One region of the Lawsonibacter sp. JLR.KK007 genome, then DNA from elsewhere that is predicted to be linked to it. Evidence: riboswitches for the same ligand, from Rfam matches in the RefSeq annotation. Region 1 holds a riboswitch; the other holds the start of a gene.

Evidence for each region. Region 1 has a riboswitch for FMN ahead of VV088_RS13445 (ECF transporter S component). Riboswitches for the same ligand answer to the same signal wherever they lie in the genome.
Region 2: it holds a riboswitch for FMN, as region 1 does, so the genes downstream of both, VV088_RS03485 (ECF transporter S component) here and VV088_RS13445 (ECF transporter S component) in region 1, are expected to answer to the same signal.

What each region holds. Positions count from the first base shown of each region.
Region 1 is NZ_JAYWSY010000002.1:724,169-728,431, reverse strand. It holds gene VV088_RS13460 (acyl-CoA dehydratase activase) at 1-65, opposite strand, end outside; gene VV088_RS13455 (M56 family metallopeptidase) at 159-2,213, opposite strand; gene VV088_RS13450 (BlaI/MecI/CopY family transcriptional regulator) at 2,210-2,590, opposite strand; FMN riboswitch at 2,732-2,848, shown strand; gene VV088_RS13445 (ECF transporter S component) at 2,995-3,531, shown strand; gene VV088_RS13440 (flavin reductase) at 3,617-4,237, shown strand.
Region 2 is NZ_JAYWSY010000001.1:597,775-602,037, forward strand. It holds gene VV088_RS03470 (MgtC/SapB family protein) at 1-425, shown strand, start outside; gene VV088_RS03475 (MgtC/SapB family protein) at 437-1,126, shown strand; gene VV088_RS03480 (YjdF family protein) at 1,341-1,760, shown strand; gene VV088_RS03485 (ECF transporter S component) at 1,807-2,433, opposite strand; FMN riboswitch at 2,545-2,671, opposite strand; gene pyrH (UMP kinase) at 2,840-3,553, shown strand; gene frr (ribosome recycling factor) at 3,577-4,131, shown strand; gene VV088_RS03500 (isoprenyl transferase) at 4,204-4,263, shown strand, end outside.

The DNA.
Region 1 (4,263 bases):
TGTTCGTCCAGCACCACGACCTTCACGGTGGTGGAGCCGATATCAATGCCGACGCGCAGACTCATAGGGTATAACCGCCTTTCAGGAGTAGGAAGCCTATTTTTCAATGGTATATGATACCGGCTTTTTGGTTGAAAAACAACGAAATTAACGGCTTTTTAACGGGGCAAAAGGGAAGAAAAGCGGGAAGTTAACGGCCTTTCCGTGAGCAAAAGCAACAAAACCCCCGGCGGATTCAATCCGCCGGGGGTTTTGTTGCTTTTGCTGCCGGTGACCGGGTGAACCCGTTCCGGTTCCTCGTTCTGGGCCAGCTCCGCATCTCGGGCCGCGTGCTGCCGCTCATCGACCGAGGGGGCGTTTTCAAAGATTTCCACCGCCTGCTCCCAGTGTTCAGTGGAGATGGTGCCGATATAGTACCCGCCCTCCTTCATGTCTCCAGAGCAGACGTAATAGAACCCCTCGTCTGTGGCCAGGATATAGTAAACGCTGGCGGCGTCCGCCCCTGTCCAGTCCGGGTCCGGCGGGGTGGAGGAAAAGGCGATGATATGGGTCCAGTCCCCGTCCCACTCCAGCGGGCCGTCACGGGGGATGGGGGAGAGAATCAGCAGATTCCTGATCTGCTCCAGCTCTTCCGGGTCGGTGAGCACTCGTCCGTCGTGGAGCATGGGCATGTTCAGCCAGATCCCCTGGGCCATTCCCAGGCGGGCGTGGTACTGGTTGTAGTCAAAGGTGGCCGGGGTCAGGTCCTCCCGCTCCCGGTAGCGCTGCTGCCGGGCCAGGCTCTCCAGGCCCCCCGGGGCGGAGACGTCCAGTGTCCCTGCCACACGGTAGGACTCCGCGCCCATTTCAGCGGGTGTGACCAGCAAGCACCAGTCCCGGTTGACGGCGCGGACGGTGTACAGCAGATAGGTGTGTCCGCTTGTTCTGTCGTCCGGGCTCTCCAGCAGGGTGACGCGGGGAGAGAGAAACGGGGCGTCGGACAGATCCAGATCCAGCTCCTCAGGGGTATTCAGCAGGTCGGCGGCTGAGTCCAAAATCTCCAGGGCCTGCTCCAGCAGGTCGGGGTCGGTGATGGGGGCGGGGTAGATCTGGCTGGAGATGAGGGATGGGGAGAACTGAACCGCCTGGGTATGGCTTACCTGATACCGGTACGGACCGTATAAGTTCCGAACCGGCTCCTCCCGCTCCGCAAAGACGAACACAGCAGACAGAGCGACGACAGCAATCACGGCGAACAGGGCGGTCTTCACTGTCTCCGGCTTCTTCACCAGGGCGGCCACCCGCTGCTGGATGGACTTCTTCCCGCCCGTCATGGCGGTGGAGCAGGACAGCAGGTCACGGGGCCGCGGGGACCGTGCCGCCACCATATCCACCAGGGTACGGCCATAGGGGATACGCTCCCCCTCCCCCAGCCGGGCCACCGCTCCCTCGTCGCAGGCCAGCTCGCCGTCCTGCTTGGACAGCGCCACCGCCAGCCACACCAGGGGGTTGTACCAGTGGAGGGCCAGAGCCAAGCACCGCAGCAGGGACCAGAGGTGGTCCTTGTGTGCATAGTGGGTCAGCTCGTGGGCCAGGATGTGGCGCAGGGCGGTCTCATCCTCCGCCGCCCCGGGGGTCACATAGACAGCGGGCCGGAGCACCCCGGCCAGGCAGGGGGAGGGCAGGCCCACCGCCGTATAGACGGGGATGGGGGCGTCCAAACCCTCCAACCGCTCCCGCCGCTTTCTCAGCCTCAGGGAAAAACCCAGGTTAGAAAGCAGAATAGCCGCTCCCGTCAGCCCCGCCCCCGCCAGCCACAGGGCAAGAACAATCTGTTCCGGGGACAGGATATAGCGGTACCAGGTAATTGTCTCCCCATCTCGCCGCAGACAGCCCGCTCCGTCTGAGTAGGATATGATATCCCCCGGCTCCAGTGTGGTTTCGATGTCAAGATTGAACTCGGCAACGGGCTTGCTCCCCTGGGAGAGCAGGGGGATGGAGGGCTCCTCCCACTGCCCCACCTCCAGGGCCAGATTGGAGGCCAGCACCGGCAGAGCGTCGGAAACCGGGGCGGGCAGCTCCACCTGGAAGGGCACCAGCAGCCGCAGGAGGACTACCCCCCACAGGGCGTAGCGGCACCGGGCGGACAGCCGGCCCTTGAGCAAACACCGCGCCGCCAGCACGATCAGAATCAGAACGCCGGAGGTGACCGCCCATTCTGTCAATAATTTCATCTCTGTCCCTCCTCTGCTTTGCGCAGAATTTCGTACAGCTCGTCGATCTCCGCCTTGGACAGGGCCTTGTTCTCCGCCAGAGCGGACATCATCAGCCCCACGCTGCCCCGGTAGACCTTGTCCAGGAAGGAACGGGTCTCCCCCTGGACGGCCTGTTCCCGCTGAAGGTTGGGGGAGTAGTGCTTGGCGCGGCCCTCCACGGTGCAGCGGACCAGACCCTTGTCCTCCATCCGCCGCAGGGTGGTGATGGTGGTGCTCTTGGCCCAGCCCAGCCGCTCGCCCAGCGCCCCCACCAGTTCCATCACCGTCTGGGGGGACCGCTCCCACAGGCAGTCCAAAACGTACCATTCGCTGTTGGTCAGGTTGATGCCGTCCATGAGGAAACCCTCCTTTGGTTTACATTGTAGACCAATCATAACACAGTTGGTCTACAATGTCAACCAAAATTTTGTGGAAGCCGGAGGGCGGTTGACAACCGCGTTCTTCTATGCTATACTAAAATAGACAACTGAATCATGAAATGTCTTCAGGGCAGGGTGCAATTCCCGATCGGCGGTACAGTCCGCGAGCGCGCAGGCGCTGATTTGGTGCAACTCCAAAACCGACAGTATAGTCTGGATTTGAAGAAGGTGTATGGAACCGGTCAGCGTAACAGCTGGCTTCCGCACTTTTTTCGCCCGTCCGGAACGCTGCTCTGTTGACCTTATACATACACCGAAATGATCGGCCTCTGAAGGGCATTCGTGCCTTCAGGGGTCCATTTTTTTCGGGAGGTTTTTCTATGAAACACAGTACAAAAAAGCTGACAGCCGCCGCGATGCTCTGCGCCCTGGCCTACGGGGCCGCCGCCGTGGGACGGGTCCCTCTGGTGCTTTTCCTGAAGTACGACCCCAAGGACATTGTGCTTGCGGTCAGCGGGCTGATCTTCGGGCCGTCCGCCGCCTGTGCCGCCGCCGTGACCGTCTCCTTCGCGGAGCTGCTGACGGTCAGCGAAAACGGCGTGCTGGGATTTTTGATGAATGTGATCTCCAGCTGCTCCTTCGCGTGTACCGCCGCTCTGATCTACCGGAGGAGACGGACCTTCGCGGGCGCGGCCGGCGGGCTCCTGTGCGGCTGGGGGTGCATGGTCGTGATGATGCTCCTCTGGAATTACCTGATCGCGCCGGTCTACATGGGCTGTTCCCGGCAGGCGGCGGCAGAGCTGCTGCTCCCGGTTTTTCTGCCCTTCAACCTGCTCAAGGGGGGCCTGAACACGGCGGGCGCCCTGCTGCTGTACAAGCCGGTCGTCCCATACGGGGAGCGGATTGCCCGGGACTGATTCCTGTTTTATTTCTGGACTTTTCGGACAGACTATGGTAAACTGGTCCCATAGCCATCAAACTACAAAATAAGGAGGAGCTTTTATGGACAACAAGGTTATGTATTCCCTGAGCTATGGTCTGTTTGTGCTGTCCGCCCGCCAAGGGGACAAGGACAACGGCTGCATCACCAACACCGCCATCCAGGTGACCACCGACCCCAACCGCATTGTCATCGCGGTGAACAAGAGCAACTACACCCACGACATGGTCAAGGAGACGGGCCGATTCACCGTCTCCATCCTGTCGGAGGAGGCCAAATTCGACCTGTTCCAGCGGTTCGGTTTCCAGTCGGGCCGGGATGTGGACAAATTCGCCGGCTTTGAGGACCACACCAGCAGGGACGCGGACGGCATCTGCTGCGTCACCCAGGGGACCAACGCCTGGCTGAGCTGCAAGGTTGTCTCCGCAACCGACCTGGGCACCCACACCCTGTTCCTGGCCGACGTACTGGACGGCGGGGTGATCTCCTCCGTCCCCAGCGCCACCTACGCCTACTACCAGGCCCACATCAAACCCAAGCCCGGGGCCTCCGCCGCCCCCAGCGAGAAGAAACGGTGGGTGTGCAAGGTGTGCGGCTATGTCTACGAGGGGGACGAGCTGCCTGCCGACTATATCTGCCCCCTGTGCAAGCACCCCGCCTCCGACTTTGAGCCGCTGGCATAAAATTTTTCAAAAACCCGCACCGGGGG
Region 2 (4,263 bases), on a different contig from region 1:
CGGGCACCATCCTGATCACCGACCAGTCGGAGGTGAAGGGGCTGACCACCGCGGCGGGGCTGTGGGCCTCGGCCTGCCTGGGCGTGGCCATTGGAGCCGGGTTCTACGAGGGGGCGCTGGCGGGCTTCGCAGCCATTTTCCTGAGCATCAAGGTGCTGCCCCGGATCGAGGAATTTCTGCTGTCCCGGTCCCGGAACATGAATCTGTATGTGGAGCTGGTGTCCCCCGAGCGCCTGCGGGACTTTATCGCCCTGCTGAAGGCCATGGGCATCCAGATCTTCGACGTGGAGCTGGAGCGGAAGGGACAGAGCGGCGGTGGAGTCAGCGTAGTGCTCTATCTGCATTTGCCAAAAAGCCAGTCCCACACCAAACTGCTGGCCAATCTGTCCTACAGCCCGGACGTGCGGGCCATCGACGAGATATAGGAGGCGGGGATATGCTGCACGAATTGGATTTTTTGCGGGGGATGGGCCTGTCCGGCGTTGTCTTCCGGGTGGCGCTGGCGCTGTTGTGCGGCGGCGTGATCGGCATCGAGCGGGCGGAGAAGCGCCGGCCCGCCGGCTTCCGCACCCATATCCTGATCTGTCTGGGGGCGGCCATCGCCGCCATGACCAGCGTGCATTTGTTTGTGACGATGCACTATTATCTGGACGTGGCCCGCATGGGGGCCGGAGTGGTGTCCGGCATCGGTTTTATCGGCGCGGGCACCATCATGGTGACCCGGCGGCGGCGGGTGAAGGGCCTGACCACCGCGGCGGGGCTGTGGGTGGTGGCGATTGTGGGCCTGTGCTGCGGCTTCGGGTTTTACGAGGGGGCGGTGTATACCACCATCCTGGTGCTGGTGGCAGAGGTGTTTTTCTCCAAACTGGAGTACCGTCTGCTCCGGAGCAACCGGGAGATCGGCGTGTATGTGGAGTATACCAAGCCCTCCTGCCTGGAGGAGGTGGTGGACCGGTGCCATATGCTGGGCGTGAAGATTGTAGACCTGGAGATCAACCGGAAAAACGACGAGACCGGGGCGTCCTGCGCTGTTCTGGCCCTCAGCTCCCGGCAGGGAGCGGGGCGGGAGGAGATCTTCCAGGCCCTGACCAGCGTGGACGATGTGCTGGCCGTGGTGGAGACGTAAGGGATATCCAGGAGCAGCACTTACAGAGAAGTGAAACCGCCTCCCATCGCAGAGGGAGGCGGTATTTGCAAAGCTGGTTCGGATCTGGTATAATGGCACTGCAGAGATAAAAACACAGGGCGGTAGGTAGTCCGTCCGCGGGCCGCGCTCCCGTCAGTAACCTTCCCTCCCGGGTCGTCCATTCTCTGACACACAATCAGGGAGGAAACTGAATATGGACCGACATGCAAGCAGCTTTACCGTGCTGTTCCAGCCGCCCTTCTGGGTGGGGATCGCGGAGCGGTGGGACGAGTCAGGGTATTCGGCGGCCAGAGCCGTCTTTGGAGCCGAACCCACCGACGCCCAGCTCTATGAGTGGATCGAAACGGAGTGGCACAGGCTGCGGTTCAGCCCGGCGGCGGAGGGGGAGCGCCCTGCTCCGGAGCACAGGAATCCCAAACGGGTCCAGCGGGAGGCCCGTGCGGCCACCGGGGAGCGGGGCGTCAGCACCCGGGCCCAGGAGGCTCTAAGCCGTCAGCGGGAGCAGGAGGGACTGGCCCGGAAACGGGACGTCCAAAGCCGCCGGGAGCAGGAGCGGCAGGAAAAGTACCTCCTGCGCCAGCAAAAAAAGCGCGCAAAAAAGCGGGGCAGGTGAAAACCTGTCCCGCTTTTGGTGAGAGAGGAGGAGGACTGCTTCCGGTTTATTTGCCGGCGCCGTGGAGGATAGGGGAGAGGGGCTTGTAGACCAGGAAACACAGGGCGGCAGTGAGCAGCCCTTTGAGCAGGGTGAAGGGGGCGTTGAAGATAATCAGGCACTCCAGAAGGCCGTTGACGCCGGGGCGGATCGCCTGATACGCGGCGATGATCTTGTCGATTGCCATGAACTTGGTGTAGACAGGGTAGGAGATGAAGTAGTTGCAGGGGATGGAGAGCAGAGCCATCACCGCCGCCCCGGCCAGCGCGCCGATGAGGGCGCTCTTCCGGGACTTCTTGTAGTGGTAGATCACCCCGGCGGTAAAGGAGAAGGCGGCGCCCAGGATGAAATTGCACAGCTCGCCGGCGTAGGCGGTGGAGGTGCCCTTGATGATGACCTTGAGCAGGTTCTTCAGGAAGGTGACGGTCACGCCGTACCAGGGCCCCAGGGAGAAGGCGGCCAGCAGCTCGGGCAGGTCAGCGATGTCCATTTTGATGAAGGCGGGGATCAGGAAGGGGATGGGGAAGTCGAAGATGTTCAGGACGCAGGCCACCGCCGAGAGCATAGCGGTGACGGTGATGGCCCGGGTGGAGATGGCGCGTCTGGAATGGGAGACAGTGGCGGGATTGGACATAAAAAACACTCCTTTTTTGTATTTGACCGCTGAAAGACCATGTCTTCCAGGTGTCAAAACAAACAAGGAGGCGTGCTTGCGCGCACCAAAACGGCGCGTGTTTTGTTTCACACACATCTTCTTCCATCCGGACTGTAACCGTTGGTCCCGGAGTTTCACCGGGTCAGCGGACACGTTTCCGTGTCCGGTCGCGGACTTTACCGCCAGTGGGGAATTTCACCCCGCCCTGAAGACATCGTATCCAGTTGTCTGCTCTATTATACGACAGCGGCGGAGAAAATGCAACCCCTAATTTTCGCCGGACGGGCAAATTGTGGACAATTTGAAAAAGTTTGACTTACCCTCTATGCAAACGGTAAAAAATATATTAAAATAGAGGCAAGAAAACGAACAGGAGGGGTAGTTCATGGATCAGCCCAAGTATAAACGCGTGCTGCTGAAAATCAGCGGCGAAGCCCTGGCAGGAGAGGCTTCCCGGGGGTTGGACTTCCAGGTGATCGGCCGGGTCTGCGACGTGATCAAACGCTGTGTGGACCGTGGGGTCCAGGTGGGCGTTGTGGTAGGCGGCGGCAACTTCTGGCGGGGTGTGAAGGACGGCGGCGGAGCCATGGAGCGGGTCCGGGCCGATCATATGGGTATGCTGGCCACCGCCATCAACGCCTTGGCCGTGGCCGACGTGCTGGAGCAGAAGGGGGTGGAGGTCCGGGTACAGACCGCCATCGGGATGCAGGCCGTGGCCGAGCCCTACATCCGCTCCAAGGCCATCCGCCATCTGGAGAAGGGCCGCGTGGTCATTTTCGGCTGCGGCACCGGCAATCCTTTCTTCTCCACCGACACCGCCGCCGTTCTCCGGGCCGCCGAGATCGACGCGGACGTCATCCTCCTGGCCAAGAACATCGACGGCGTCTACTCCGCCGACCCCAAGCTGGACCCCACCGCCACGAAGTACGACGCCATTTCCTACGACGACGTTTTGGCTCAGCACCTGAAGGTGATGGACTCCACCGCCACATCGCTGTCGATGGACAACAAGATCCCGGTGCTCCTCTTCGCACTCAAGGACCCGGAAAACATCTACCGCGCGGTGATGGGCGAGACCATTGGGACCATTGTGGGATAAAAACAAGAAAGGAAGTAATGACCATGAGCCCTGAGATCGTAAGCTATGATGAGAGAATGCAGAAGACCATTGAGGTGGTTAAATCCAATTTCGCCGCCGTCCGGGCGGGCCGGGCCAACGCCGGCGTGCTGGACCGGATCATGGTGGAGTATTACGGCGCTCCCACGCCGCTGAACCAGGTGGCCAACATCGGTTCCCCCGATCCCCGGACCCTGACCATCCAGCCCTACGACATGTCCCTGCTGAAGGCCATTGAGAAGGCCATCCAGACCTCCGACCTGGGCATCAACCCCCAGAACGACGGCCGGGTCCTCCGTCTGGCCTTCCCCCAGCTCACCGAGGAGCGCCGCAAGGAGCTGACCAAGCAGGTGCGCAAGTACGGCGAGGAGGGCAAGGTGGCCCTGCGGAACATTCGCCGGGACGCCATGGATGACATCAAGAAGAAGACCAAAAAGTCCGAGCTGACCGAGGACGACCAGAAGAAGCTGGAGAAGGAGCTTCAGGACATGACCGACAAGCGGTGCAAGGACATCGACGACCTGACCGCCAAGAAGGAAAAGGAACTGATGGCGGTGTAACTGCAGACAGCGGGCCGGTGAGGACACCGGCCCGTTTCCCGGCATAGAAACATGAAAAAGGAGCGACCGCCCATGGCCCTCTTTTCCAAAAAAATGGCAGCGCAGACCGAGGTGGACTTCTCCCGTCTGCCC